One region of the Roseateles sp. P5_E8 genome, then DNA from elsewhere that is predicted to be linked to it. Evidence: predicted binding sites of a transcription regulator. Region 1 holds the regulator's gene; each other region holds the start of a gene.

Region 1 (11,536 bases):
CCGAGGTGCAGGGCGCCGCCCAGGCTGCCGCCGGCAAGACCGAGCTGGAAGCGCTGGTGGCCTATCTGCAGGTGCTGGGCACTGCAGGCGCATCAGCAGCATCGGCAAAAGAGGCCTCGAATGGACATCAATGAACTCCGCGTGGCCGTGACCCTGGTGTCGCTGGCCGTCTTCATCGGCATCGTCGTCTGGGCCTGGCGTGGCCACTTCGATGCCGCCGCACAACTGCCTCTTGAAGGGGGCGACCAATGAGCGACTTCTTCAACCAGGGCTGGTCGATCTTTGTCGCTGCGTCCACGGTGCTGGGCCTGGCGGCCTGCATCGCGCTGCTCATCATCGCCAGCCGCCGCCAGCCTTCGGCGGCAGACAACACAACCGGCCATGTCTGGGACGAGGACCTGCGCGAGCTGAACAACCCGCTGCCGCTGTGGTGGATGGGCCTGTTCGTGCTGACGGTGGTGTTCTCCGGTATCTATCTGGCGCTCTACCCGGGGCTGGGTAGCGTGACCGGCACGCTGGGTTGGACCAGCATCAACGAGCACACGGCCGAGGTCGCCCAGGCGCGCGCCGCGATGGCGCCGGTGTACGCCGCCTTCACGGGCCAGTCGCCCGAGCAACTCGCCAAGGACCCCAAGGCCCATGCCATCGGCGAGCGCCTGTTCGCCAACAACTGTGCCCAATGCCACGGCTCGGACGCCAAGGGCTCCAAGGGCTTCCCCAACCTGACCGACAAGGACTGGCTGTGGGGCGGCAGCTTCGAGACCATCACCCAGACCATCACGCAGGGCCGCGAAGGCAACATGCCCGTGATGGCCGCCGCCGTGGGCACGAGCGAGGACGTGCGCAACGTCGCCCACTACGTGTTGTCGCTGTCGGACAGCCCGCACAACCCGCTGTACGCACAGCTCGGCAAGCCGAAGTTCACCGCCTGCGCGGCCTGCCACGGCTTTGGCGGCAAGGGCAACCCGGCGCTGGGTGCGCCGAATCTTTCCGACAAGGTCTGGCTGCACGGCTGGGGCGAGGACGCCGTCGTCGCCATGATCAACAACGGCAAGCACAACCAGATGCCGGCGCATGGCGAGCGGCTGACGCCCGAGCAGATCCGCGTGCTGGCCGCCTACGTATTGAGCCTCTCGCAGTGAAGAAGCTATGAACGGCTCCCGCACGCCCGCTCATCCCGCCGCAATGCCGCCACTCGGCGTTGCAAATGCTCGCCGTAGCAGCGGCTACGCCTGCGCTTTGCGCCTTGATTGGCGCCACCGCAGCGGTCTGCTCGGCCGCGCGGAAACCGTACATAGCTTCTGATGGCCGATTCCGAAGCCGTCATCCGGCTCTACAAGTCCGAAGACAAGATCCACCCCCGCTCGGTGGACGGCTTCTTTGCGCGCTGGCGCTGGGCGCTGGTCGCCCTGACCCAGCTCGTCTTCTACGGCCTGCCCTGGCTGACCTGGGGCGACCGCCCGGCCGTGCTCTTTGACCTCGCGTCGCGGCGCTTCTACGTCTTCGGCCTGGTGCTCTACCCGCAGGACTTCGTCTACCTGACGGCCCTGCTGCTGATCTCGGCCTATGCGCTGTTTCTGTTCACGGCCGTTGCGGGCCGGGTGTGGTGCGGCTATGCCTGCCCGCAGACGGTCTACACCGAGATCTTCGTGCGCATCGAGCATTGGTTCGAGGGCGACCGCAATGCGCGGCTCAAGCTCGACAAGGCCGGTTGGTCCTGGAACAAGCTGTGGCGCAAGGGCGGCAAGCAGGTCGCGTGGATCGCGCTGGCGCTGTTCACGGGCCTGAGCTTTGTCGGCTACTTCACGCCCATCCGCGAGCTGATGACGCTGTCGCTCGGCGGCTGGGAGGCCTTCTGGGTGCTGTTCTACGGCTTTGCCACCTATGGCAACGCCGGCTATATGCGTGAGCAGGTCTGCAAGTACATGTGCCCTTACGCGCGCTTCCAGAGCGCGATGTTCGACCGCGACACCCTCATCGTCACCTACGACCCGGCCCGGGGCGAACCGCGTGGCCGCAACGCCGAGCGCAGCAAGAAGGGCGAGGCGCGCAGCACGACCGTCGGTGACTGCATTGACTGCCACCTGTGCGTGCAGGTCTGCCCCACCGGCATCGACATCCGCAAGGGCCTGCAGTACGAGTGCATCAGCTGCGCGGCCTGCATCGACGTCTGCGACGGCGTCATGGACAAGATGGGCACGCCGCGCGGCCTTATCCGCTACGACACCGAGAACGGCATGGCCGGGCAGCTCACGCGCGCCCAGCGCTGGCGCCGCATCTTCCGCCCGCGCGTGCTCATCTACGGCAGCTTGCTGCTGGCGCTGAGCACGGCCGTGCTGTGGAGCCTGCTGAGCCGCCACGACTTCCGTGTCGACATCGTGCGCGACCGCGCCACGCTGGCCCGCCAGGTGGAGGACGGCTGGATAGAGAACCTCTACCGCCTGCAGCTGATGAACGCCACCGAGGCGCCGCAGCAGCTGAGCGTCGAGGCCGATGGCCTGCCTGGCCTGCAGCTCAGCCGCGCCACCACGGTGACGCTGGGCCCGGCCGAGGCGCGCTGGGTGACCGTCGCACTGCGCCTGCCGCCAGCGGCCGCCAGCCAGCTCAAGCCCGGCGCCCAGCCCATGCGCTGGGTCGTGCGCAGCGCGGCTGGCGACAGCGTCGCCGAGAAGTCCACGTTCGTCGTGCCGCGCTGAAGCGGCGGGAGATTCGAGATGCCCACTGTTCAAACGACTTCATCTGCCTGGCACGAACCCATGGTCTGGCTCGTCGTCGCCGGCCCGGTGTCGGTCATCCTGGCCAGCATCGTCACCGTGACGCTGTGCATCCTCCACCCCGACCCGCCGCTGGTGACGCGGGCGACCGACGCCGCGCCCGCGCAGGCGGCGCGCAACCATGCCGCCACCGGCGTCGTGCCGGGAGCCCAGCGGTGATTGACGCGCCGTCACGCGTCGCGCGCTATGCGATGGCGGTGGCCTGGTCGTCCTTCCTGTCGGCCGGCGTGCTGGAGGCCCTCGTCTTCGCCGTCATCGACCCGCACGATCTGCGCTGGTTCGGCGCGGCGCCGGTGGACTTGTCCGCCCAGGCGGTCTATACGGTCAGCTTCTTGATCTTCTGGGCTGTTGTGGCGCTGGGTGCCAGCATCGCGCTGCTGCTTGTCAGCTTGCCGGCGGACGAGCCGGGGTCGCAACGTCGCTCGCCGGGCTGGCCACGCTGACCACGCGCGCATTCCTGTCATGGGTCCAGTAGGCCCAGGCCCAGTCCATCAGCACGACGAAACGGTTGCGGAAGCCGATCAGGAAGTACACGTGGGCGAACAGCCAGAACAGCCAGGCCGGATAGCCTGAAAAACGCAGCGCCCCCGCCGGCGTGCCCAGGTCCACGACGGCGCTGTGCCTGCCGATGGTGGCGAGGTTGCCGTAGTCCGCATAGCGGAAGGCCTGCGTCGCCTCGCCGCGCAGCTGGCGCTTGATGTTGGCGGCGGCGCAGCGGCCCATCTGCTTGGCGCCGGGTGACACGCCCGGCACGGCGCGCGGCTCCTGGCCCGGCGCATGGCTTTGCGCGGCGGCCAGGTCGCCGATGACCTGGATGTGCGGCTGGCCCTTCAGGCTCAGGTCGGGCTCGACGACGACGCGGCCGGCGCGGTCCAGCGTGCAGCCGGTGGCTTCGGCCAACGCCCGGCCCAGCGGCGACGCGGCCACACCCGCGGCCCAGACGATGCAGCGGCTGTGCAGGCGCTCCGGGCCGGCGGCGGTGCTGATGTCCAGCCCCTCGGCGTCGATGCCGGTGACGCGGGCGCCCAGCCGCACGTCCACGCCCAGCGCCGTCAACTGCTCGCGGGCGCGCTCGCTCAAGGCCTCGGGCATGGCCTGCAGCACGCGCGGGCCGCCTTCCACGAGCAAGACCCTGGCCTGGCGCGGGTCGATGCGACGGAACTCGCCGGGCAGCGTGTGGCGTGCGATCTCGGCAAAGGTGCCGGCCAGCTCCACGCCGGTCGGGCCTGCGCCGACGACGACGAACTGCATCAGCGCCAGGCGCCGAGCCGGATCGTCCTCGCGCTCGGCCGCCTCGAAGGCCATCAGCACGCGGCGGCGGATCTCGAAGGCGTCGTCCAGCGTCTTCAGCCCCGGCGCATGAGGCGCCCAGTCGTCGCGGCCGAAGTAGCTGTGCGTGGCGCCGGCGGCGACGATGAGGTGGTCCCAGCGCAGCAGGGCGCCGTCCTTCAGCGTGACTGTCTGCGTCTGCGGGGCGATGGCGACAACCTCGCCCAGCAGCGTCGTCACATTGGGCTGGCGGCGGAACAGGTGCCGGATGGGCGCCGCGATGGACGGCGCCGACAGGCCGGCGGTCGCCACCTGATACAGCAGCGGCTGGAACAGGTGGTGGTTGGTCTTGTCGACGACAGTGATGTCGACGTCGGCCGAGCGCAGGGCCCGCGCCGCCTCCAGGCCGCCGAAACCGCAGCCGATGATGAGCACTTGTGGACGCATGGAACTCATCGTACGCCCGGTTTTGTGCGCTGCAACATGGTGCGGTTTTCAGATAGCGGCAGGGCCGTTTCATCGTGATGCAAAGCCAGAGAGCGCTGCCGGCGTTGGCGCACGTTCGGGTCCTAGCATGCGGCGCCCACGATGCCCGCGCACGCCCTGGACTCCGCCCTCACCGCCACCACCTCCACCGAGCCCACGTCCCCCACCGACTCGGCCCGGCAGCGCCTGCGCGGCCTGTCCTTCCACCAATGCCTGCTGGCCGCCTTCCTGCTGATCACCGCGGTGCTCGGCGGCGCCGCGGCCCAGGCGATGTTTGCGTTGGAGCATGTCGCGCTGCAGGGCCGCCAGGCCTCACAGGACGCGGCGGCGCTGACGGCCCAAGGCCAGCGTCTGGCCGAGCGCACCGTGGCCATGGAGCGCAGCGCGCGCCAGTTCCTGGTGCTGGACGACGCCGGCCTGCGCGACCGCTATCAGGCGGCCTGGGTGGACGCCAAGTCCACGCAGTCGGTGCTGATCGAACTGATGACCGATGCGGCCGCCAGACAGCTGTTTGCCGACTGGGCGGCGCAGGCCGACGCGGCCTGGCGCGTGCTGCAGAACCCCGGCCTCGCCCGCAACCGTGCCGCCGCGCTGAAGCAGCTGACGCCGGTCTTCGCCCACCTGCATCGCCTCAACGACGCGCTGGCCGAGCACAGCCAGCAGGCCATGGACCGCCGCAGCGACGCCGTGCTGGCCGAGCTGGAGCAGCAGCGCCGCCTCATCAGCGCGCTGGTGCTGGGCGCCATCGCATTGGCCGGCGTGCTCGCGCTGGGCTTCGGCCACTGGCTGCTGCGGCCGCTTTCTCATGTCGAAGCGGCCATCAACCGGCTCGGCGACAACCGCTTCGACGAGCCCGTCGTCGTGCGCGGCCCGGCCGACCTGCGGCGCCTGGGCCGCCAGCTCGAATGGCTGCGCCAGCGGCTGGCGACGCTGGAGTCCGACAAGACCCGCTTCGTACGCCACATCTCGCATGAGCTGAAGACACCCATGGCCTCCATCCGCGAGGGCGCGGCGCTGCTGCGCGAGGGCGTGGCCGGTCCGCTGACGGCCGACCAGACCGAGATCGTGCGCATCCTCGGCGACAACAGCGCGGCGCTGCAGGGCCAGATCGAGGACTTGCTGCGCTACCAGACGCTGGCGTCGGACTCGCAGCAGTTGCAGCGCCGGCCGGTTGACCTGGGCGCGCTGCTGGCGCGTGTCGTCGATGACCAGCGGCTGCTGTGGCAGGCCAGGGGGCTGAGCGTGCACGTGGATGCCGAGCCGTGTACGACGGTCGCCGATGGTGAGAAGCTCGGTGTCGTGCTGGCCAATCTGCTCGTCAACGCGGTGCGCTTCAGCCCACCCGGCGGCGTCATCTCGCTGGCGCTTGCGCAGGCCGATGGCAAGGTTCGCATCGACTGCATCGACGCCGGCCCCGGCGTGGCGGCCGAGGACGCCGAGCGCATCTTCGACCCCTTCTACCAAGGCCGGAACCAGGCGCCCGGCGCCCGCCGCGGCAACGGCATCGGCCTGTCCATCGTGCGCGAGATCGTGCAGGCGCATGGCGGTACATGCCGCCTGCTGCCGAGCGAGCGCGGCGCCCATTTCCGCATCGAGATACCTCATTGCCATGACGCGACGACTGTTTGAACTCTGCTTGCTACTGATGCTGGCGGCCTGCCAGACACCCCCACCCGCGCCCGCGCCGCCACCGCCCGCGCCGGTCTGCCCGGAACCGCCTCCACCGCCGCCCGAGATCGCAGAGCTGAAGGCCGTGCTGACCACGGCTGAGGAATTGCGCAAGGCTTTGGCGCTGAGCCAGGGCCGCAGCAGCGCCGACCTGGCCCAGGCCGCCGCGCAGGTCGACGTCATCGCCAGCGACGCGCAGGCCGCCGAGCCGCTCAAGCCGCTGGCCACGCTGCTTTCTGCACGCCTGGCCGAGCAACGCCGCCTGCAGGACAGCGTCGACAAGCTGACCCAGCAGCTGCGCGACAGTCAGCGCCGCAACGAGCAGCTCAACGAAAAGCTCGAAGCCCTCAAGGCCATCGAGCAAACGCTGCCCGCCAAGCGCTGAGGAGTTCCGCATGACGACTCAAGCCACCATCCTCCTCGTCGACGACGACGCCGACCTGCTGCGCCTGATGACGATGCGCCTCACCGCCGCCGGCCACGCCGTGCAGGCCGTGGCCAGCGCCGAGGCAGCGCTGGCACACCTCGCCGTGCGCCTGCCATCCCTCGTCATCACCGACGTGCGCCTGCCCGGGCTGGACGGCCTGCAGCTCTTCGACGAGGTGCGCAGCCGCCATCCGTCGCTGCCGGTCATCCTGCTCACCGCCCACGGCAGCATTCCCGATGCCGTCGAGGCGACGACCCGCGGCGCGCATGCCTACCTGACCAAGCCCTTCGACGGCAAGGAGCTACTGGCCAAGATCGCCCAGGCGCTGCGCGTGAACGCACCCAGCCCCGCGCCGGCGGGCGGCGGCGACAGCAGCTGGCGCCGCGAGATTATCAGCCGCAGCCCGCGCATGGCCGAGGTGCTGGCCGAGGCACGGCTGGTGGCTGCCACCGACGCGAGCGTGCTGATCTGCGGCGACAGCGGCACCGGCAAGGAGCTGCTGGCCCGCGCCCTGCACAACGCCAGCCCGCGCGCGGCCAAGCCCTTCATTGCGGTGAACTGCGGCGCCATTCCAGAGGCACTGCTGGAGTCCGAACTCTTCGGCCACGTGAAGGGCGCCTTCACCGGCGCGCAGGGCCACCGCCAGGGGCTGATCCCGGCGGCGCACGGCGGCACGGTGTTCCTCGACGAGATCGGCGACATGCCGCTGGCCCTGCAGGTCAAGCTGCTGCGCGTGCTGCAGGAGCGCGTCGTGCGCCCCGTGGGCAGCAACGAGGCGGTGGCGGTGGACGTGCGCGTGCTGTCCGCCACCCACCGCGACCTGGACCTGGCGATGGCCGAGGGCCAGTTTCGCCCCGACCTCTACTACCGGCTCAACGTCGTCAAGCTCGTGCTGCCGCCGCTGTCCGAGCGCCGGGAGGACATCGCGCTGCTGGCCCAGCATTTTTTGCAGACGCTGGCCGAACGCCACCGCAAACCGGTCAAGGGCTTCGCGCCCGACGCGCTGGAGGCGTTGGTCACGGCGCCCTGGCCAGGCAACGCGCGCCAGCTCTACAACGTCGTCGAGCAGGTCTGCGTGCTGGCCACGGCGCCGTTGGTGCCGCTGGCCCAGGTGCAGCGCGCGCTGCAGATGCCCTCGGCCGAGGTGCTGAACTACCAGCACGCCAAGCAGCGCTTCGAGCGCGACTACCTCAACCAGCTGCTCAAGCTCACGTCCGGCCACGTCGCCGAGGCCGCGCGGCTGGCCGACCGCAACCGCACGGAGTTCTACCGGCTGATGCAGAAGCACGGCCTCGATCCGCAGCTGTTCCGCACTGATCCCCTAGGTGCCACGTCGGATTTCAGCGACAAGAAGTTGTCAGACGAATCAAGCACTTAGGACGAGAGCGCATGAACTCGTCGCCGCATGACGACAAGAACCGGGTTCGCGCAGGTCGCGACTCGGCCTTCCGATCGCGTTTGTTGAGCTAAGTCATTGATCTGCCGAAGAAATCCTGAGCTGGCACACCCCTTGCGCTAAGCCTGTTCGTGGTGCCACCCGGCATCGCGTTTGATTCAAGCATCTTCAGGAGATCTGCATGCAAACCACCACCCTCGTCCGTCTGCTGTCCGCCGCCCTGATGGCCTCGGCCGCCACCGCTTCCTTCGCTGCCGATCCGGCTCCCGCTGTGGCCCCGGCCGAGCAAGTGGCTCAGGCGCAGACCGCCGGCGATGCGACCGTCACGACCCAGGCCGCTGCGGCTCTGTCGCAGGACAAGGATCTGCAGGCCCTGCCGCTGACCGTCAGCAGCACCGCCGCTGGCGTCGTCGTGGTGAAGGGCTCGGCGCCCAGCGCCGAATTGGCCCAGAAGGCCATCAAGGTCGTCCAGGCCGTGCCCGGCGTGAAGGAAGTGCGTAACGAGATCAAGGTCGGCTAAGGCGACGCCGAATAAGTCCCCGCGATGCAGCGCGCCCTGGTTTGGGATGGGCTGCAAGGCGCAAACCGCAGCCATAGCTCGGCTATGGCGAGGATTTGCAACGCAGCAGGCCGCCCAAAGCAGGGATGCGCTGCGCGCGAGGGACTTGTTCAGCGTTGCCCAAGCCCCACCGCCTTCGATCTCAGGCCCCGCGCGCCCCCGCGGGGCCTTCTTGCGTCTGGCTTCAGCAACGACTGTTGTTGACCAGCGCCTGCAGCCCGGGCTGGTTGAGGATGCGCAACTGCCGCTGCTTCACCTCCATCAACCCCTCGTCCTGGAACTTGGAGAAGGTGCGGCTGACGGTCTCCAGCTTCAGCCCGAGATAGCTGCCGATCTCCTCGCGCGTCATGCGCAGCACCAGGCTCGACGCCGAGAAGCCGCGTGCCTGCAGACGCTGCGTCAAGTTCAGCAGGAAGGCGGCCAGCCTTTCCTCGGCGCGCATATTGCCGAGCAGCAGCATGACGCCGTGGTCGCGCACGATCTCGCGGCTCATGATCTTGTGGAAGGAGTGCTGCAGCGCGGTGAATTCGCGCGACAGCTCTTCCAGCTGGCCGTAGGGAATGACGCAGACGGACGAGTCCTCCAGCGCGACGGCGTCGCAGTGGTGGCGGTCGCTGCTGATGCCGTCCAGGCCGAGCAGCTCGCCGGCCATCTGGAAGCCCGTGACCTGATCGCGGCCGTCCTCGCTGCCGACGCAGGTCTTGAAGAAGCCGGTACGCACCGCGTACAGCGCCTCGAAGCGCTCGCCGTTGCGGAACAGGTGCCCGCCACGCGGCACCGTGCGGCGCTTGTCGACCAGCCCTTCCAACTGATCCAGCTCCTTGGCATTCATGCCCACCGGCAGGCAGAGTTCGCGCAGATTGCAGCTGGCGCAGGCGACCTTCAGCGGCTCGATGGCGGGCGCGGCGGCCATGTCGGAGTTGGTCGGCATGGTCATCGCGCGAGGCAGGGGGGTCAGCATGGGTTGGATTCTTTGCCAGAAGACCCGCGCGGCCCTTGACCTGGATCAAAGCCCGCCCGTGCCTGTCTCGGCACAGTGACGGCATGGCTGCTGTAACCGACCGCCCCCTCGACGCCGACCTGCTGCGCCGCCACGACGTGGCCGGGCCGCGCTACACCTCCTACCCGACGGCGGACCGCTTCGTCGAGGCCCACCAGGGTGCCCAGCACCTGCAGGCGCTGCGCCAGCGCGGCACGGCCCAGCCGCTGTCGGTCTATGTGCACATCCCGTTCTGCGAGCAGCTCTGCTACTACTGCGCCTGCAACAAGATCATCACCAAGCACCACGAGCGCGCCGCACCCTATCTGGACGCGCTGGCCGTGGAGATGGAGCTGGTGGCCGAGGCCTTGGGTGGCCCGGCACCGGTGTCGCAACTGCACCTGGGCGGCGGCTCGCCGACCTTTTTGTCCGACACCGAGCTGACCGCGCTGATGGACCTGCTGCGCCGGCGCTTCAAGCTGCTGCCCGGCGCCGAGCTGTCCATCGAGGTGGACCCGCGCACGGTGGACCAGCAACGTCTGGCCCATCTGCGCCAGCTCGGCTTCAACCGCCTGTCCTTCGGCGTGCAGGACTTCGACGCCGCCGTGCAGAAGGCCGTGCACCGCGTGCAGCCGCTGGAGCAGGTCGCACAGCTGATGAGCCAGGRCCGCGAGCTGGGCTTTGCGTCCACCAACGTCGACCTCATCTACGGCTTGCCGCTGCAGACGCCGGCCAGCTTTGCCCGCACCATCGAGCAGGTCGCCGAGCTGCGCCCAGACCGCATCGCGATGTATGCCTACGCCCACCTGCCGCAGCGCTTCAAGCCGCAGCGCCGCATCGTTGCCGAGCTGCTGCCGCCGGCCGGTGACAAGCTGGCCATGCTGTCCGGCGCCATCAGCGCGCTGCTGGGCGAGGGCTATGCCTACATCGGCATGGACCACTTCGCGCTGCCCGACGACCCGCTGGCCGTCGCCAAGCGGCAAGGTCTGCTGCACCGCGGTTTCCAGGGCTACTCGACGCAGCCGGACTGCGACCTCGTCGGCCTGGGCGTCTCGGCCATCAGCCGCGTGGGTGCCACCTACGCGCAGAATGCCAAGACGCTGGAGGAGTACGAAGACGCGCTGCACCAGCGCCAGCTGCCCGTGCAGCGTGGCCTAGCGCTGACCCGCGACGACCTGCTGCGCCGCGCCGTCATCATGGCGCTGATGTGCCAGGGGCGCGTGGAGTTCGAGCCCATCGCGGCGTCCTACCTCGTCGACGTGCCGGCCTACTTTGCGCCCGAGCTGGCGCGGCTGACGCAACTGGCGGGGCAGGGCCTGGTGGTGATCGAGCCGGGCGCCATCCAGGTCACGCCGCTGGGCTGGTACTTCGTGCGCGCCGTGGCGCTGGTGTTCGACCGCTACCTGCAAGCCGACGCCAGCCGCGAGCGCTTCTCGAAAATCATTTGATGGCTTTGGATGCCGCACTCATCGCGTCCGCCACGCTGATGGGCCTGGCCGGCATGCCGCATTGCGCGGCCATGTGCAGCGCGCCCTGTGCGCTGGCCGGTGGCAAGCAGCCTGCCAGGCTGCTGGTCGGGCGGCTGCTGGGCTACACGGCCGGTGGTGCGGTGGCGGCCGCGTCGGCCGAAGCGCTGGCGCGGGCGGCCCAGAGCGTGACGCTGCTGCAACCAGCCTGGGCGCTGCTGCAGGCGGCGCTGCTGCTGTTCGGCCTGACGCTGCTCGCGCGCGGCCGGGTGCCGCTCTGGCTGGGCGCCGTCCGCTGGCGCCCGCAACCCCGCCACGCCTTTGCCACCGGCATCGCCTGGGTTGCCATGCCCTGCGGGCTCTTGCATGCGGCGCTGCTGTTGGCGGGGCTGTCGGGCTCGCCCGCCAGTGGCGCGGCGGCAATGGCCGGCTTTGCGCTGGCCAGCACGCCGGGCCTGTTCATTGCGCCGCTGTGGCGGGCGCGGCTGCTCAAGCGCGGCGCGGGCGGCGAC
Region 2 (10,235 bases), on a different contig from region 1:
GGATGGCGTTGCGGCTGTAGTCGCTGAACGTGAGGAAGGTGCCGCCGTAGGGAATGAAGCCGCCGTGCAGCGCCACGCCGTTCATGATGGCCGCCATGCCGAACTCGCGAACGCCGTAATTGATATGGCGGCCGTTGTTGGGCGTACCGTCCGCGGCGATGCGCAGCGCCGGCGTGGACGACGTGTTGGTCAGATTGGAGCCGGTCAGGTCGGCGCTGCCGCCCAGCAACTCGGGCAGGTTCAGCGTGAAGGCTTCCAGTGCCAGCTGGCTGGCCTTGCGGCTGGCCACGGTCTGCGCCTCGGCGTGGGCCTTGACGACGGCGTCCACGGCGACCTGCGCGAAGTTGGCGGGCAGCACGCCGGCCATGCGGCGCTGGAACTCGGCGGCCAGCTCGGGGTGGGCCTTGGCGTAGGCGTCGAAGCGCTTGTCCCACTCGGCCTCAATCTTGTCGCCGCGCGCCTTGGCGTCCCAGGCGGCATAGACCTCGGCGGGCACGGCGAAGGGCTCGTGCTCCCAGCCCAGAGCCGCGCGGGTCAGCTTGATTTCTTCGGCACCCAGCGGTTCGCCGTGGGCCTTGCTCGTGTTGGCGCGGTTGGGCGAGCCCTTGCCGATGGCCGTCTTGGCGATGATGAACGTGGGCTTGTCCTTGCTCTCCTTGGCCTTGCCGATGGCGTCGTCCAGGGCGTCCACGTCATGGCCGTCCACCGGGCCGATGACGTGCCAGCCATAGGCCTGGAAGCGCTTGGCCGTGTCGTCGGCGAACCAGGGCGCAACCTGGCCGTCGATGCTGATGCCGTTGTCGTCGTAGATGGCGATCAGCTTGTTCAGCTTCCACGCGCCAGCCAGCGAGGCCGCCTCGTGGCTGATGCCTTCCATCAGGCAGCCGTCGCCCAGGAAGGCGTAGGTGTGGTGGTCGACGATCTCGTGGCCTTCGCGGTTGAAGTCGCGCGCCAGCAGCTTCTCGGCCAGCGCCAGGCCGACGGCGTTGGTCACGCCCTGGCCCAGCGGGCCGGTGGTCGTCTCGATGCCGGGGGTGATGCCCACTTCGGGGTGGCCCGGCGTCTTGCTGTGCATTTGGCGGAAGTTGCGCAGCTCRYTSATCGGCAGGTCRTAGCCSGTSAGGTGCAGCAGCGCGTAGWCCAGCATGGAGSCGTGGCCGTTGSWCAGCACGAAGCGGTCGCGGTYGGCCCASWGCGGGTTGSSCGGGTTGTGSYGCAGGTGSYGGCCCCACAGYGCSACGGCSATSTCGGCCATGCCCATGGGCGCGCCGGGGTGACCGGAGTTGGCCGCCTGCACCGCGTCCATCGCGAGTGCGCGGATCGCGTTGGCCATCAGGGTGGGGGAGGCGGTCGATGCAGTCATGGCCGAGGCTTTCTTGGGATGGAGCAAAACCAGGGATTCTACGGAGCGACTCTTTCAAGTCTTGATCTGGCGCAAGGTCGGCGCGTCGTCGGCGCGCGACGCTTGGCGGCATGTCAGCCTTGACCATGCCGCTCGCCGTTCGGGTCATCCGCGCCGAGCACGACGCCCTTGCGGCCATGCTGCGCACCGTGCCGCTGCTGCTGGCCGCGCAGCAGCGCGCCCAAGATCTCGGTGGTGGGCCGCCGGACTTCGGCGCGCTGCGGGCCATGCTCTTTTATGTCGACGAATTTCCAGAACGCTTGCATCACAAAAAGGAAAGCGAGCTGTTGTTCCCGAAGCTGCGCGCGCTGGCGCCGGCGCTGCGCGAGACGCTGGACGACCTGGAGGTCGACCACGCCCAGGGCGAACGCGCCATCCGCGAGCTGCAGCACAGTCTGCTGGCCTGGGAGCAGATGGGCGAGGCGCGGCGGGAGAAGTTCGAGCAGCAGCTCAAGGTCTATTCGGTGCGCTACCTGCGCCACATGAAGCGCGAGGAAGTCGAGATCCTGCCGCGCGCGGTGCAGCTCCTGAGCGCCGACGACTGGGCCGACCTCGACGAGGCCTTCGGCAGCCACCAGGACCCGCTCGCACCCCGCGCGGGGCAGTCGGTGGACGAGGCCTATGCGCCGCTGCGGCAGCGCATCCTGGCGGCGCTGCCGGCGCCGTTCGGCTGGGGGCCGGCGTTGGGGGTTTAGGCCTCGGCGCCGGGCGCCTCGAGTGCGCGGATGATGAAGCGAAAGCCCACGTCGTCGCGGCGCACGCTGCGTTCGACGCGGTCGACGGCGGCCGAGCGGGTCCGCCCGATGTCGCTGCGGAAGGAGCCGCCGCGCAGTGCGTGCCAGCCTGTTTGCGCGCCGGGTTGGCCTTCGGGATCGACCCAGGCCTCGGCGGTGCGCTGCGAGTCGACCAGCAGATCGCGGCAAAGCTCGGCCACGTTGCCGTGCATCTGGAAGAAGCCCCAGGCGTTGGGCGCGAGGCCGGCCACCGGCAGCGGGGACGTACCGCCCGCGTTCACCTGCTGCGGCCCGACCTCGTCGCCGAAAGCCCAGGCCGTGCGCGTGCCGGCCCGGCAGGCGGCCTCCCATTCGGCTTCGCTGGGCAGCGAAACCTCGCAGCCCGGCAACTGTTGGGCCAGCAGCCCCAGGAAGTCCTCGACATCCATCGCGTTGATGCCGGTGATGGGCATCGTGTCGTCCTGTTGCGGCCGCGTCGTCTCCATCACGGCGCACCACAGCGCCAGCGAACAGGCGGTGTTGGCCATCCAGAACCCCCGGCTCAAGCTCACCGTGTGCAGCTCGCCCTCCTCAGACGGTCCCTTGGGCGAGCCCATGGCGAGCTTGCCCGGCGGCACCCAGCGCAGGCGCTGCTCGATCCGGCCGAGGTGCAAGGCGGCGTGCACGCCCTGACGTTCATCCGAACCGAAGCTGAGGCTCATCGGACCCGTGGCGCTCAGCGTCTGCGTCGCGCAGGCCCAGCCGCGGGGGATGTGCCAGTCGGCCGCCGAATGGCTGCGTACCGTTTCCAGCCATACGTCCGTGCCGGCGAGCAGCGGCGGCGCGAGCAGCGCCAGGCTGTCGCCCGTGCGCACGTCCTGCGCCCAGTCGGGCCGCTTGAGCACCCGCAGCACCGGCAGGCCGAACTGGCTCAGCAGGTCGAACGCCGCCACCTGGGACAGATGCGGCCGCAGCTCCTGCAGCAGGAATTGCGTCTGATCGGCCGGCGCGCCGCGCTCCGCCCAGGCGCGCAGCTGCTCCGTCAGCCGGCTGGCGCGCAGCATGCCCCAGAGGGCATACGAGATCACGCGGTCGCGCAGTGCAGCGCCTTCGCGGGACAGCGCCACGCGCACCAGCTCCAGCTCGCCCGAGTTCACCGCCTCCACCAGCGCGCGTTCGTTCTCCAGGCGGGCCTCCTGGGGCGGCTCCAGGCCCGACGTGGGCGCCTGGGGCTCGGCCACGGCCAGCGCGGCGGCCTCCACGGCACCCACCGCTTCGGGCGGGGCGACCGCAGCGGGCGTGGCGGGCACCACCGGCGGCGAGACCGCATCGGGCGGCGGCACGGCTGACGAAGTCGGCGCCGGCGCCGGTTCAGGCGCCGCGTCCAGGCCCGTGAACACCATCAGCGCGCCCAGCTGTGCGCCCTTCAGCTCGGCCTTCTCGTGCAGCTCGCCCACGCGCGCCAGCAGTTCCAGCAGGTCGAAGCCGGAGCGGTTGTTCATCGCCGCCTCGCACAGGTCGGGCAGGCGCAGCAGCACGATCTGGTGCTGCAGGCGCACGGGCGAATCCACGCCGCGCACCTGTCCCTGCAGTGCCAGGCGCAGGCCCGCCACGTCGCGGAACAGGGCGTCCGTGCGCCACTGCGACAGCGTGATGAGATATTGCGCGCCGTGCAGCCGCAGATAGCGGTACAGCGCCGGCGCAAACAGCTGCAGCGCGCAGACGATGGCCAGCCACTCGCGGCGGCGCGGCGTCTTGGCGTCGCCAGCGCCGAGGGCCTCGGCCAGGGCCAGCAGCGAGGTCATGCGGTGCAGCTTGCGCGGCACGCCCGGGGTGATGGCGGTGACGAGCGTCGCCAGGTCGTTGGCCTGGCCCGAGGCGTCGGCGAACCAGGCCGGCCATTTGTCGGCCAGGAAGTCGCGCGCCGCCGCCCCGGTCGGCCTGGGCAGCCGCACCGGCAGGTGCACCAGCTTCTCCAGGTACTCCGCGCCGGTGATGGGCGTCAGCCCCTCGCGGCCTTGCAGCGCGTAGTCGCGGTAGCGGTGGGCAATGCCGCGCTCGATGACCTCCTCGTCCAGCGCCAGCACGAAGGCGCAGCCCTCCACCTCCAGGAACAGCTTGATCGCCTCCAGCACCTCGACGGCCTTGTCGGGCAGGCAGCGGTCGAGGTCGTCGACAAGGAAGACGAGATTGAGCTGGAAGTCGCTCTCCGCTGGCAGCTCACCCGTGCCCAGCCAGCCCAGGCTGGCGCGCAGCCGCCAACTCAGGCGCGGCCACCAGCCCAGGCCGCGGTACTTGAGGCGCTGGCGGTGCAGGGCCAGTGCCTTGGGGTTGCGGCCGGTGACGGCCTTCAGGTGCTCCAGGAAGTCGTAGTACAGGCTGTGCAGCGCGTCGGCCGGCAGGGCGAGGCGGCGGGCCTGCTGCATGGCTTCGCGGCGCTGGCCCCAGCGGGCCCAGGCCGAGGGTGGGGCCTTGCCGGCTTCGGCCTTCAGCTCGGGCAGCTTGAGCACCACGCCCTGCGTCGCCAGCGCCGTCTGCAGCAGCTCGCGGCCGCCGTGCTGGTAGACGGTCTGGGCCAGGTCGCCCAGCAGCACGAGGCGGTCGGACAGGCGCTCGTTGCGGCGGATGTCGGCGCCCAGGCTGTCCTCCAGCGCCTTGCGCAAACACTGCTGAGCCACGCGCAGCAGCGGCACCAGCAGGTGCTCCTCGCGCTCGTAGCGCCAGGCGTTGAAGGGCACGACGACGTTGAGCGACTGTTCGCTTTCGCCACGCGGCAGCGCCTCGGCCACGGTCTGCAGCAGCCGGCTTTTTCCGGCGCCCCATTCGCCAAAGACGCCCACGACCAGGGCCGGCTCGGTGCTGCTGCCGGCGCCCGGCTGCAGGCTGGCCGTCAGCTCGGCGACGATGCGCTTGGCGAGCGCGGCGTGCCCGAAAGCGAGCGTTTGGGTGTGCGGCGGCATGGCGCCGATGCTAGGGCAACGCTGAACAAGTCCCTCACGCGCAGCGCATCCCTGCTTTGGGCGGCCTGCGGCGTTGCAAATCCTCGCCATAGCCCGCTATGGCTGCGGTTTGCGCCTTGCAGCCCATCCCAAACCAGGGCGCGCTGCATCGCGGGGACTTATTCAACGTCGCCTATGCCGCGCCCGGGTGGTGTCAGACCGTCTTTGTCCGCTCGGCTGAAGACGTCACCAGCGTCAGCCGCCCCGTGGCCGCCCAGTCGTCCAGGCGGCGGCGGGCGTCGTCGCGCAGTTCAGTCTCGTTGGCCGCGTTGGCTTCAAGCAGGCCTATCCAGGCGTTGCGGCCCACGTCCTTGGCTTCGTAGAGGGCAGCGTCGGCGAGGTCGATGGCGTTGTGCCAGTCCAGCGCGGCCGGCAGGCGCGTGCACAGCGGGAAGGCGCTGAAGCCGACCGAGCAGCTCAGCGACAACCGGTAGCCGCCGTCCAGCTCGAAGGGCTGGGCCGCAATGGCCTGGCGGGCGCGCTCGGCCAGTTCGGCGGCGCGGCTGCGCGGCGTGCCGCGGGCGACGATGAGGAACTCCTCGCCACCCCAGCGCACGAGGTAGTCGGACGAGCGGAACACCTGCTCCAGCCGGCCGCGCATCTGCGTCAGCACCGCGTCGCCGGCCATGTGGCCGTGGGCGTCGTTGATGCGCTTGAAGTGGTCCATGTCGATGATGAAGAACAGCAAGTCCTGCTCGCTGCCGCCGGCCACGGGCGCGCTGGAGCCATTGGCCATGGCTTCGTAGTGGCGCACGGCCAGCGCCGCGTCGGCGGGCAGCTGGCGGTCCAGGAAGCGGCGGTTGCGCAGGCCGGTCAGCGGGTCGGTCAGGCTGGCTTCCTCCAGCTCGATGGACTTGGCCGTCAGCGCGGCCGTGGCGGCCTCCAGCGCCTCGGTGCGCTCCTGCACGCGCGCCTCCAGCACGCGGTGGCGGCGCAGCAGCCAGCTGGTGCGCACGCGCACGATGCCGGCCACGACGCCGATGACCGCGACCACGGCCAGCATCTGGGCCCAGAGCGTCTGCCACCAGGCGGCGCGCACATCCACTTCGATCAGCAGCTCGTTGGGGCCCCAGGCGCCGTCGCGGTTGCTGCCCTGCACGTGCAGCTTGTAGTGGCCGGGCGAGAGGTTGGTGTAGGTGGCGGTGCGGCCCAGCGTGCCGTCCACCCAGCCGTCGTCCAGGCCTTGCAGCCGGTAGCGATAGCGGTTGCGGCCGGGCTGGCTGTAGTCCAGCGACGCGAAGGCCAGGCTGAAGGCGTTCTCGCCGGGCGCCAGCACCAGCTTGGCGTCGCCGGGCGGCAGCGGCCGCTCCTCGCCGTCCACGCGCAGCTCCGAGATGACCAGCGGCGGCTTGTACGACCACGGCGAGAAGCGCTCGGGGTCGATGACCAGAAGGCCGCGCGCGCCGCCGAACAGCATGCGGCCGTCGTCGAGCTGGGCATACGCGCGGAACCAGCCGGTGCCCAGGTCGGCGCCATCGGCCGCGCCCAGCTCGCGGCGCTCGCCGCTGCGCGGGTCGTACATATTGCGCTGCGACCAGATGCGGCCCTGCTTGTCGAACAGCAGGTTGGCGCCAAAGGCCCCGCCCACGTCCGACGCGGCCACAGCCTCGAAGCGCGCCTGGCTGCCGTGGCTTTCCACCAAGCGGTGCAGGCCGGTGCCGGTGTCCACCCACAGGCGGCCGGCCTGGTCCACCGACATGCCCAGCACGGTCTGGCCGGTCAGGCCCTTGGGCTCGATCCACTCGGCCACGGGTTCTTCGTCATCAGGCTTGGCGACGCGGAACAGCCCCGCGGCGCCGCCGGCCCAAAGGCTGCCGTCGGGCAGGCGGGCGAAGGCGTTGACCTCGCCGGTGCCGCCTACCAGGCCGGCCGTCGGGATGGCGCGCATCTGCGGCCGCCCAGGCGACCAGCGCATCAGGCCGTCCAGCGTGGCGATCCACAGCGCACCGTCCTCGCCAGCGTAAAAGCGCCGCGGCACGGCATTGCCGCTGCGCAGCGTCTCCTTCCAGCGGCCCTGCTCGTCAAAGCGCAGCAGCTGCGTGTCGACAGCCACCCAGACGGAGCCGTCCTGCGTCTGCCCGAGGGCGTTGACGCGCCCGGCCGGCAGGCCGCCGACGCCCGGTGCGATGAGGGCGATGGGCTGGAGCTGGCGGTCGCGCCGCTCGATGCCGCCGGCCAGCGTGCCCATCCAGACCTCGCCGTTCTTCAGCTGCAGGATGCTGCGCACGTCCAGCGCGGTCGTGCCGGCGCCGTCGCGCACCATGCTCAGGCCTGGCAGCGATGGCACATGGCGCATCAGGCCGCCGCCGTAGCTGCCGGCCCAGATGGTGCCGGAGGGGTCGCGCATCAGCGCGCGCACGTCGCTGCGCGGGCCGGTGGCGGCACCGCCGCCGCTGCCGGTGGCGGGCAGGCGTTCGATCAGGCTGCCGTCGGTGGCGCGCCGGCGCGACAGGCCCGACGAGTCGCCAAACCAGAGTTCGTCGGCATCCGGCTGGGCCATGGCCATGACGGGCCAGACGCTGGCCTTGCCGTCCGCCTGGGCGCCGGCGCTGAAGGGCAGCGGCTGGCCGGTGGTGGCCAGCGCGCGCAGCTGGCCCTGGGCGGTGCCGGCAATGATGCGGCCGTCCAGCGTCTCGGCCAGCAGCGTGATGAGTTGGTCGCCCAGGCCGACGTCCAGCGTCTCGATGGGGCCGTCGGGCGCCTTGCGGGCCAGGCCGCGCCAGGTGCCTATCCACAGCGTGCCCTGGCGGTCCACCAGCAGCGTCTGCACGCGCGGGTCGGGCAGGCCGTCTTCCTTGCCACGGTGGTGGGTGAAGCGTTCGCCCTTGACGTCGAAGCGGTCCAGGCCGCCGCTGCCGCCTATCCACAGCGTGCCGTCCCTCTCCAGCGCCAGCGTGCGCACGGTGTTGGCGGCGGGGGCGGTCTCGTCGGCGGAATTGCCGTCGCGCGCCCAGCGCGCCCAGCGGCCGGTGGCCAGGTCCAGTCGCACCAGGCCGCTGTTGCCGGCGGCCACCCACATCCAGCCGCGCGGGTCGGGCAGCATGGCGCGCACGAACTGCTCGGGCAGCAGCTGGCCGTCGGGCGCGGCGAGCGCGTAGTGCTTGAAGGTGTAGCCGTCAAAGCGCAGCAGACCCTCGGGCGAACCGGCCCAGAGCAGGCCGCGCGCGTCCTGCGCCAGCGCGGAGACGACGTTGTCCCGCACGGCACCCGGCTCACCGATGGGCTCGAAGCGCGGCACGACGGCGGCCGCGCCTTGCGTCAGCCCCAGCCCCGTTGCCGCGACGATCAGCAGGGCTGCCCAACCCCTCTTTGTGAAAACCCTCATGCGGCGGATTCTCATGCAGCGGCAAGGGTGGTCAGGCCGGGTCTTGCCCTCAGTCGACGTGAATCGTTCCTGATCTCAGCTCGCCAAGGGCTTGGCGATGGCGTCGATGCGCTCAATGACTTCCGACGTGAGTTTGGGCGTGACGGCCAGCGCGGCGAGGTTGTGTTGCAGCTGCTCCAGCTTGCTGGCGCCCAGGATGACCGTGGACACGCGCGGGTTGCGATTGATCCAGGCGATGGCCAGCTGGGCCGTGTCGCAGCCCAGCTCGGCGGCAATCTCCGCCAGCTTGCCGACAGCATCGTTCTTGGCCTTGTCCTGCAGTTGCTCGCGCATCCAGGCCATGTTGTCCAGCGCGCCGCGGCTGCCGGCGGGGATGCCGTTGCGGTATTTGCCGGTCAGCAGGCCCGAAGCCAGCGGGCTCCAGGTCGTCAGGCCCAGGCCGATCTCGTCGTACAGCCGCGCAAACTCCTGCTCGACCTTGCGGCGGTGGAAGAGGTGGTACTGCGGCTGCTCCACGACCGGCTTGTGCAGGTGGTGACGCTCGGCGATCTCCCAGGCGGCGCGGATGTCCCCGGCGCTCCACTCGCTGGTGCCCCAGTAAAGCGCCTTGCCCTGGCGAATGATGTCGCTCATGGCCCAGACGGTTTCCTCGATGGGCGTGTTGGGGTCGGCGCGGTGGCAGTAGATGAGGTCCAGGTGGTCCAGCTGGAAGCGCTTCAGCGACGCATCCACGGCCTGCATCAGGTATTTGCGGTTCAGCGTGTCCTTGCGGTTGACCGTCACGCCGTCCCGCGCCAGGCCCCAGAAGAACTTGCTGGAGACGATGTAGTCCAGCCGGTTCCAGCCCAGCGCCTTGAAGGCCTGGCCCATGACGACCTCGCTCTCGCCCTGGGCATAGACCTCGGCGTTGTCGAAGAAGTTGATGCCGGCGTCAAACGCCGCGGCCAGCATCTCGGTGGCGGCCTTGGTGTCGACCTGGTTGTGATACGTGACCCAGGAGCCGAGCGAGAGTTCGGACACCTGGAGGCCGGCGCGGCCGAGACGGCGGTATTGCATGGGGGAGTCCTGCTGGTGAGGAAAGGGCGGCAGCTTAAAGGCGGCTTGCTGCCCGGGTATCGTTAGGGACATGAACTTAGCTGTCATCGGCGCAGGCCCCGCCGGCCTCGCGCTCGCCCTGCTGGCCGCCGAGCGCCTGCCGGCCGCCCAGATCCATCTCTTCGACACCCGCCCGCTGGACCGCGACGTCAGCGGCGACGCGCGCACGCTGGCGCTCAACCTCGGCAGCATCCGGCTGCTGCAGCGCCTGGCCGCCTGGCGGCCGGAGGTGGCCCAGGCCATCCAGACCGTGCACGTCAGCCAGGCGCCGCCGTCGCCCATCTCGGGCGAGGTGCGCATCCGCGCGGCCGATCTGGGCGTGCCGCAGCTCGGCGCCGTGCTGCCTTACGGCGCGCTGGTAGCGCCGCTGCAGCAGCGCTGGCTGGCTCGCGCCGCGCAGCAGCCGCAGCGGCTGTTCACGCGCTTTGGGACCCCCGTGCACGCCATTCGCTCGGAGGCGGACGGCGTGGAGCTGGACAGCGGCGACGCCCACCTGGCCGAGCGCTTCGACCTCGCCGTCGTCGCCGAGGGCGGCGTGTTCGCCGAGCAGGACCGCAAGTCGATCACCAGCAACTATCACCAGAACGCCTGGGTTGGCACGGTCCGTCTGGCCGCGCCCGGCCTGCAAGGCCTTGCCATCGAGCGCTTCACGCGCAACGGTCCGCTGGCCCTGCTGCCGCTGCCCGACGACGCGCAGGGCC
Region 3 (4,321 bases), on a different contig from region 1:
GGCGCTCGAAGTAGGCGCTGAGTCGGGTGTGCTCAGGCGAGAAGGGTCGCACTATTGCCGCGTAAAACAGCGCCGGCGCCGCCGCGCAATCGGCCATGCTGAAGGCTTCGCCGGCCGCCCAGGTCCGGCTGCCCAGGCGGCTTTCGATGAGGTCATAGGCCATGCCAAGGTCGTTGACGGTCTGCGCCAGCGTGGCTGCATCGCGCTCGGCCTCGGGGCGCAGCTGCTGGGCGATGAAGCGCTGCATGGGGGTCATCACATGCAGGTCGAAGACGCGGTCCCAGAGGCGTACTTCCAACTGTGCCTCTGCATCCTCGGGCAGCAGCCGCAGCGCGCCGGGGTGGTGGCGGTCCAGGTACTCGATCTGTATCGACGTCTCGGGCACCACGCGTTCGCCGTCGACCAGCAGCGGGATCTTGGCCGTGGGCCACAGCGCGGCATAGGCGGCGCGTGCGGCCGGGTCGCCGAGGTTGACCATGCAGGCCTCGAAGGGCGAGCCGTTCTCGTACAGCGCGATCAAGACCTTCCAGCAGTAGGAGGACAGCGGGTGGTAGTGCAGCGTCAGGGCCATGCTTGCCTCGTCAGTTTCCGATCTGGCTAAGTGTACTGAAGCTTATCCATTGTGGAAACTGTTGGGGCAAAACAAAGGCGGGCCGCAGCCCGCCTTGCTGGGAGCCGTGCGGCTTCAGTCGTGCACCACCGCCGCTGCCCGCAGCCGCTTGTTCACCCGCAGCGCCAGCAGCGTGCAGACGACGCCGGACAGCAGGTAGACGCTGAGCGACATCAGCCCGAAGCGCGACGACAGGTACAGCGCGGTGACGGGCGCGAAGGCCGCACCCAGCAGCCAGGCCATGTCGGCCGTGAGTGCCGCACCGGTGTAGCGGAAGTGCGGCAGGAAGTTGGACGTCACCGAGCCCGCCGACTGGCCATAGGACAGGCCCAGCAGCACGAAGCCGATGAGGATGAAGGCCGCCTGGCCCGGCTTGCCGCCGCCCAGCATCAGCGGCGCGAACAGCGCGAACACGCCGATGGCGATGGCCAGCGTGCCCAGGAAGTTGCGCCGGCCTACCTTGTCGGCGATCAGGCCGGACATGGGCATGGCGGCAGCGGCGAAGGCGGCGCCCAGCAACTCCATCTTCATGAAGCCCTCAATGCCTTCTTCATCGGACAGCGCGACCCAGGACAGCGGGAACACCGTCACCAGGTGGAAGAGGGCGTAGCTGGCCAGGGCCACGAAGGCGCCGATGACGATGTGGTGGCCCTGGGCCGGCAGCAGTTCGCGCAGCGGCGCCGGGTCCAGCTCATGCTCCTCCATGCGCTTCTCGTACTCGTGCGTGACGACCAGGCGCAGGCGGGCGAACAGCGCGACGACGTTGATCGCGAAGGCCGTGAAGAAGGGGAAGCGCCAGCCCCAGGACAGGAAGTCCTTGCTGTCGAGGCTGCTGAACACGTAGAGGAACACGCCCGAGGCGATGAAGAAGCCCAGCGGCGCACCGAGCTGGCCCAGCATGGCGTACCAGCCGCGGCGGTCCGGCGGGGCGTTCAAGGCCAGCAGCGAGGGCAGGCCGTCCCAGGAGCCGCCCAGCGCCAGGCCCTGGCCGACGCGGCACAGCGCCAGCAGCACGATGGCCGTGCTGCCAGCTTCCGCAAAGCCCGGCAGCAGGCCCATGGCGACGGTGGAGCAGCCGAGCAGGAAGAGGGCGGTGGTCAGCTTGGCCGAGCGGCCGAAGCGGCGCTGGATCTCCATGCCGATCAGCGTGCCGACCGGGCGGACGACGAAGGCCAGCGCGAAGACCAGGAAGGCGTAGAGCGTGCCGGTCAGGCGGTCCGCGAAGGGGAAGAACACCTGCGGGAAGACCAGCACCGAGGCGATGCCGAAGACGAAGAAATCGAAATACTCGGACGCCCGGCCGATGATGACGCCGACCGCGATGTCGCCGGGTGCCAGGTCTTCATCGGTGCGCTTGGCCAGCGGGCCGGACTGGGGTGTAGGTAAGGTACTGCTCATTGCCATTTAGGGCCTGTCTCCGTCTTTGCCTAGGACAAAATGTCCACTCGTTGATTTGCCTCAATCAACTTACATTCCGTCGCAGCGTGCAAGATCGTTAACCCTTGCGCGCAGCCTCAGGATGTACCCCAACAAGTCTCTCCTCAACAGCGCCCTGGTCTTGTCAGCCAGCTTCGCTTTGTCTGGCTGCGATTGGATCGTGATGAAGCCTCACGGCGACATCGCGCAGCAGCAGGCGCAGCTGATTGTCACGTCGACGCTGCTCATGCTGCTGATCATCGTGCCGGTGATCGCGTTGACGCTGTTCTTTGCGTACCGCTACCGCCAGTCCAACACCGAGGCCACCTATGAACCGGACTGGGACCACTCCACCCGCCTGGAACTGGTCATCTGGGGCGCACCGCTGCTGATCATCATCGCGCTGGGCGCGATCACCTGGATCAGCACCCACAAGCTGGACCCCTTCCGCCCGCTGGACCGCATCGCCGAAGGCAAACCGCTGGCTGCCGACGTGAAGCCGATGGAGGTCTATGCCGTCTCCATGGACTGGAAGTGGCTGTTCATCTACCCCGAGCAGGGCATCGCCACCATCAACGAGCTGGCCGCGCCGGTGGACAGGCCTATCCACTTCCGCTTCACGTCGACGACGGTGATGAACACCTTCTACGTGCCTGCGCTGGCCGGCATGATCTACACGATGCCGGGCATGGAGACGCAACTGCACGCGGTCATCAACAAGGCCGGCATCTACGACGGCCTGTCGGCCCATTACAGCGGCGCCGGCTTCTCGGACATGCGCTTCAAGTTCCACGGCCTCAGCAATGAAGACTTCGCGCGCTGGGTCGCGAGCAACAAGGCCGGTGGCAACACGCTCACGCGCGCCGACTACATGAAGCTGGAGCAGCCCAGCGCCAAGGAGCCCATCCAGCGCTTCGCCAGCGTGGAGCCCGGCCTGTGGAGCGCCATCGTCGACCGCTGCGTCGACGGCAAGAAGATGTGCTCCAGCCAGATGATGGCCATCGACGCCGCCGGTGGCGCCGGCAAGGGCGGCGTGGCGAGCACCATGCGCAGCAGCTGGCGCGATGCCGAGGGCAACAAGCGCGAGCGCTATGTCGTCGCCGCACTGTGCACGCCGACCAATCCGCTGGGCCTGCCCATCGAGATCGAAGCCGGCGCTGGCAACGCCACCAACGCGCCGAAGAACTGAGTCCGACCGATGTCCAATTCCGTTGTCGCCCAGCACCAGGCTGCTGACCAGCTTCACCCCGTCCTCGGCCGGCTGGGCTGGGACTCGCTGCCCCTGCACGAGCCCATCCTCATCGCCACCTTCCTCGCCGTCGCGTTGGGCGGCGCGATGGTGTTCGCACTGATCACCAGGTTCAAGCTCTGGGGCCATCTGTGGACCGAGTGGATCACCAGCATCGACCACAAGAAGATCGGGATCATGTACATGATCCTGGGCATCGTGATGCTGCTGCGCGGCTTCGCGGACGCGCTGATGATGCGTGCCCACCAGGCCATGGCCTTTGGCGAGAGCGCCGGCTTCCTGCCGCCGCACCATTACGACCAGGTCTTCACGGCGCACGGCGTCATCATGATCTTCTTCGTCGCGATGCCCTTCGTGACCGGCTTCATGAACTACGTCGTGCCGCTGCAGATCGGCGCGCGCGACGTGGCCTTTCCCTTCCTGAACAACTTCAGTTTCTGGATGACGGCCGGCGGCGCCGTGCTGGTCATGATCTCGCTGTTCATCGGCGAGTTCGCCAAGACCGGCTGGCTGGCCTACCCGCCGCTGTCGGGCATCCTGGCGAGCCCGGATGTGGGAGTGGACTACTACCTGTGGTCACTACAGATCGCGGGGGTGGGCACGACGCTCTCGGGCATCAACCTGATCGCCACCATCATCAAGATGCGCGCGCCTGGCATGACCATGATGAAGATGCCCGTCTTCACCTGGACCTCGCTGTGCACCAACGTGCTCATCGTCGCGACCTTCCCCGTGCTGGCCGCCACGCTCGCGCTGCTGACGGCCGACCGCTACCTGGGCACCAACTTCTTCACCAACGACCTCGGCGGCAACGCCATGCTCTACGTGAACCTGATCTGGATCTGGGGCCACCCCGAGGTCTACATCCTGGTGCTGCCGGTGTTCGGCATCTTCTCGGAAGTCGTGTCCACGTTCAGCCAGAAGAAGTTGTTCGGCTATGCGTCCATGGTCTATGCGACGGTCGTCATCACCATCCTGTCCTACCTCGTCTGGCTGCACCACTTCTTCACGATGGGTTCGGGCGCGAGCGTGAACTCGTTCTTCGG

The links. Region 1 encodes FNR, which switches genes on or off when oxygen is low (the NO sensors DNR and NnrR bind a similar motif). Its sites were predicted from a motif close to TTGATNNNNATCAA; they were not measured.
Region 2: the regulator FNR is predicted to act here: its motif matches at 1,425-1,438, upstream of ACXRVZ_RS17115 (hemerythrin domain-containing protein).
Region 3: the regulator FNR is predicted to act here: its motif matches at 2,059-2,072, upstream of cyoA (ubiquinol oxidase subunit II).

What each region holds. Positions count from the first base shown of each region.
Region 1 covers NZ_JBGCUM010000030.1:59,611-71,146, forward strand. The annotation lists gene ccoO (cytochrome-c oxidase, cbb3-type subunit II) at 1-134, shown strand, start outside; gene ACXRVZ_RS17535 (cbb3-type cytochrome oxidase subunit 3) at 121-252, shown strand; gene ccoP (cytochrome-c oxidase, cbb3-type subunit III) at 249-1,142, shown strand; gene ccoG (cytochrome c oxidase accessory protein CcoG) at 1,305-2,696, shown strand; gene ACXRVZ_RS17550 (hypothetical protein) at 2,715-2,933, shown strand; gene ACXRVZ_RS17555 (hypothetical protein) at 2,930-3,217, shown strand; gene ACXRVZ_RS17560 (NAD(P)/FAD-dependent oxidoreductase) at 3,159-4,499, opposite strand; gene ACXRVZ_RS17565 (sensor histidine kinase) at 4,632-6,158, shown strand; gene ACXRVZ_RS17570 (hypothetical protein) at 6,139-6,582, shown strand; gene ACXRVZ_RS17575 (sigma 54-interacting transcriptional regulator) at 6,593-8,002, shown strand; gene ACXRVZ_RS17580 (BON domain-containing protein) at 8,202-8,540, shown strand; gene fnr (fumarate/nitrate reduction transcriptional regulator Fnr) at 8,764-9,492, opposite strand; gene hemN (oxygen-independent coproporphyrinogen III oxidase) at 9,624-11,006, shown strand; gene ACXRVZ_RS17595 (urease accessory protein UreH domain-containing protein) at 11,006-11,536, shown strand, end outside.
Region 2 covers NZ_JBGCUM010000029.1:37,349-47,583, reverse strand. The annotation lists gene tkt (transketolase) at 1-1,363, opposite strand, end outside; gene ACXRVZ_RS17115 (hemerythrin domain-containing protein) at 1,474-2,097, shown strand; gene ACXRVZ_RS17110 (P-loop NTPase fold protein) at 2,094-5,075, opposite strand; gene ACXRVZ_RS17105 (diguanylate cyclase) at 5,269-8,439, opposite strand; gene ACXRVZ_RS17100 (potassium channel beta subunit family protein) at 8,515-9,495, opposite strand; gene ACXRVZ_RS17095 (FAD-dependent monooxygenase) at 9,566-10,235, shown strand, end outside.
Region 3 covers NZ_JBGCUM010000036.1:31,251-35,571, reverse strand. The annotation lists gene ACXRVZ_RS19045 (glutathione S-transferase family protein) at 1-571, opposite strand, end outside; gene ACXRVZ_RS19040 (MFS transporter) at 686-2,008, opposite strand; gene cyoA (ubiquinol oxidase subunit II) at 2,130-3,215, shown strand; gene cyoB (cytochrome o ubiquinol oxidase subunit I) at 3,225-4,321, shown strand, end outside.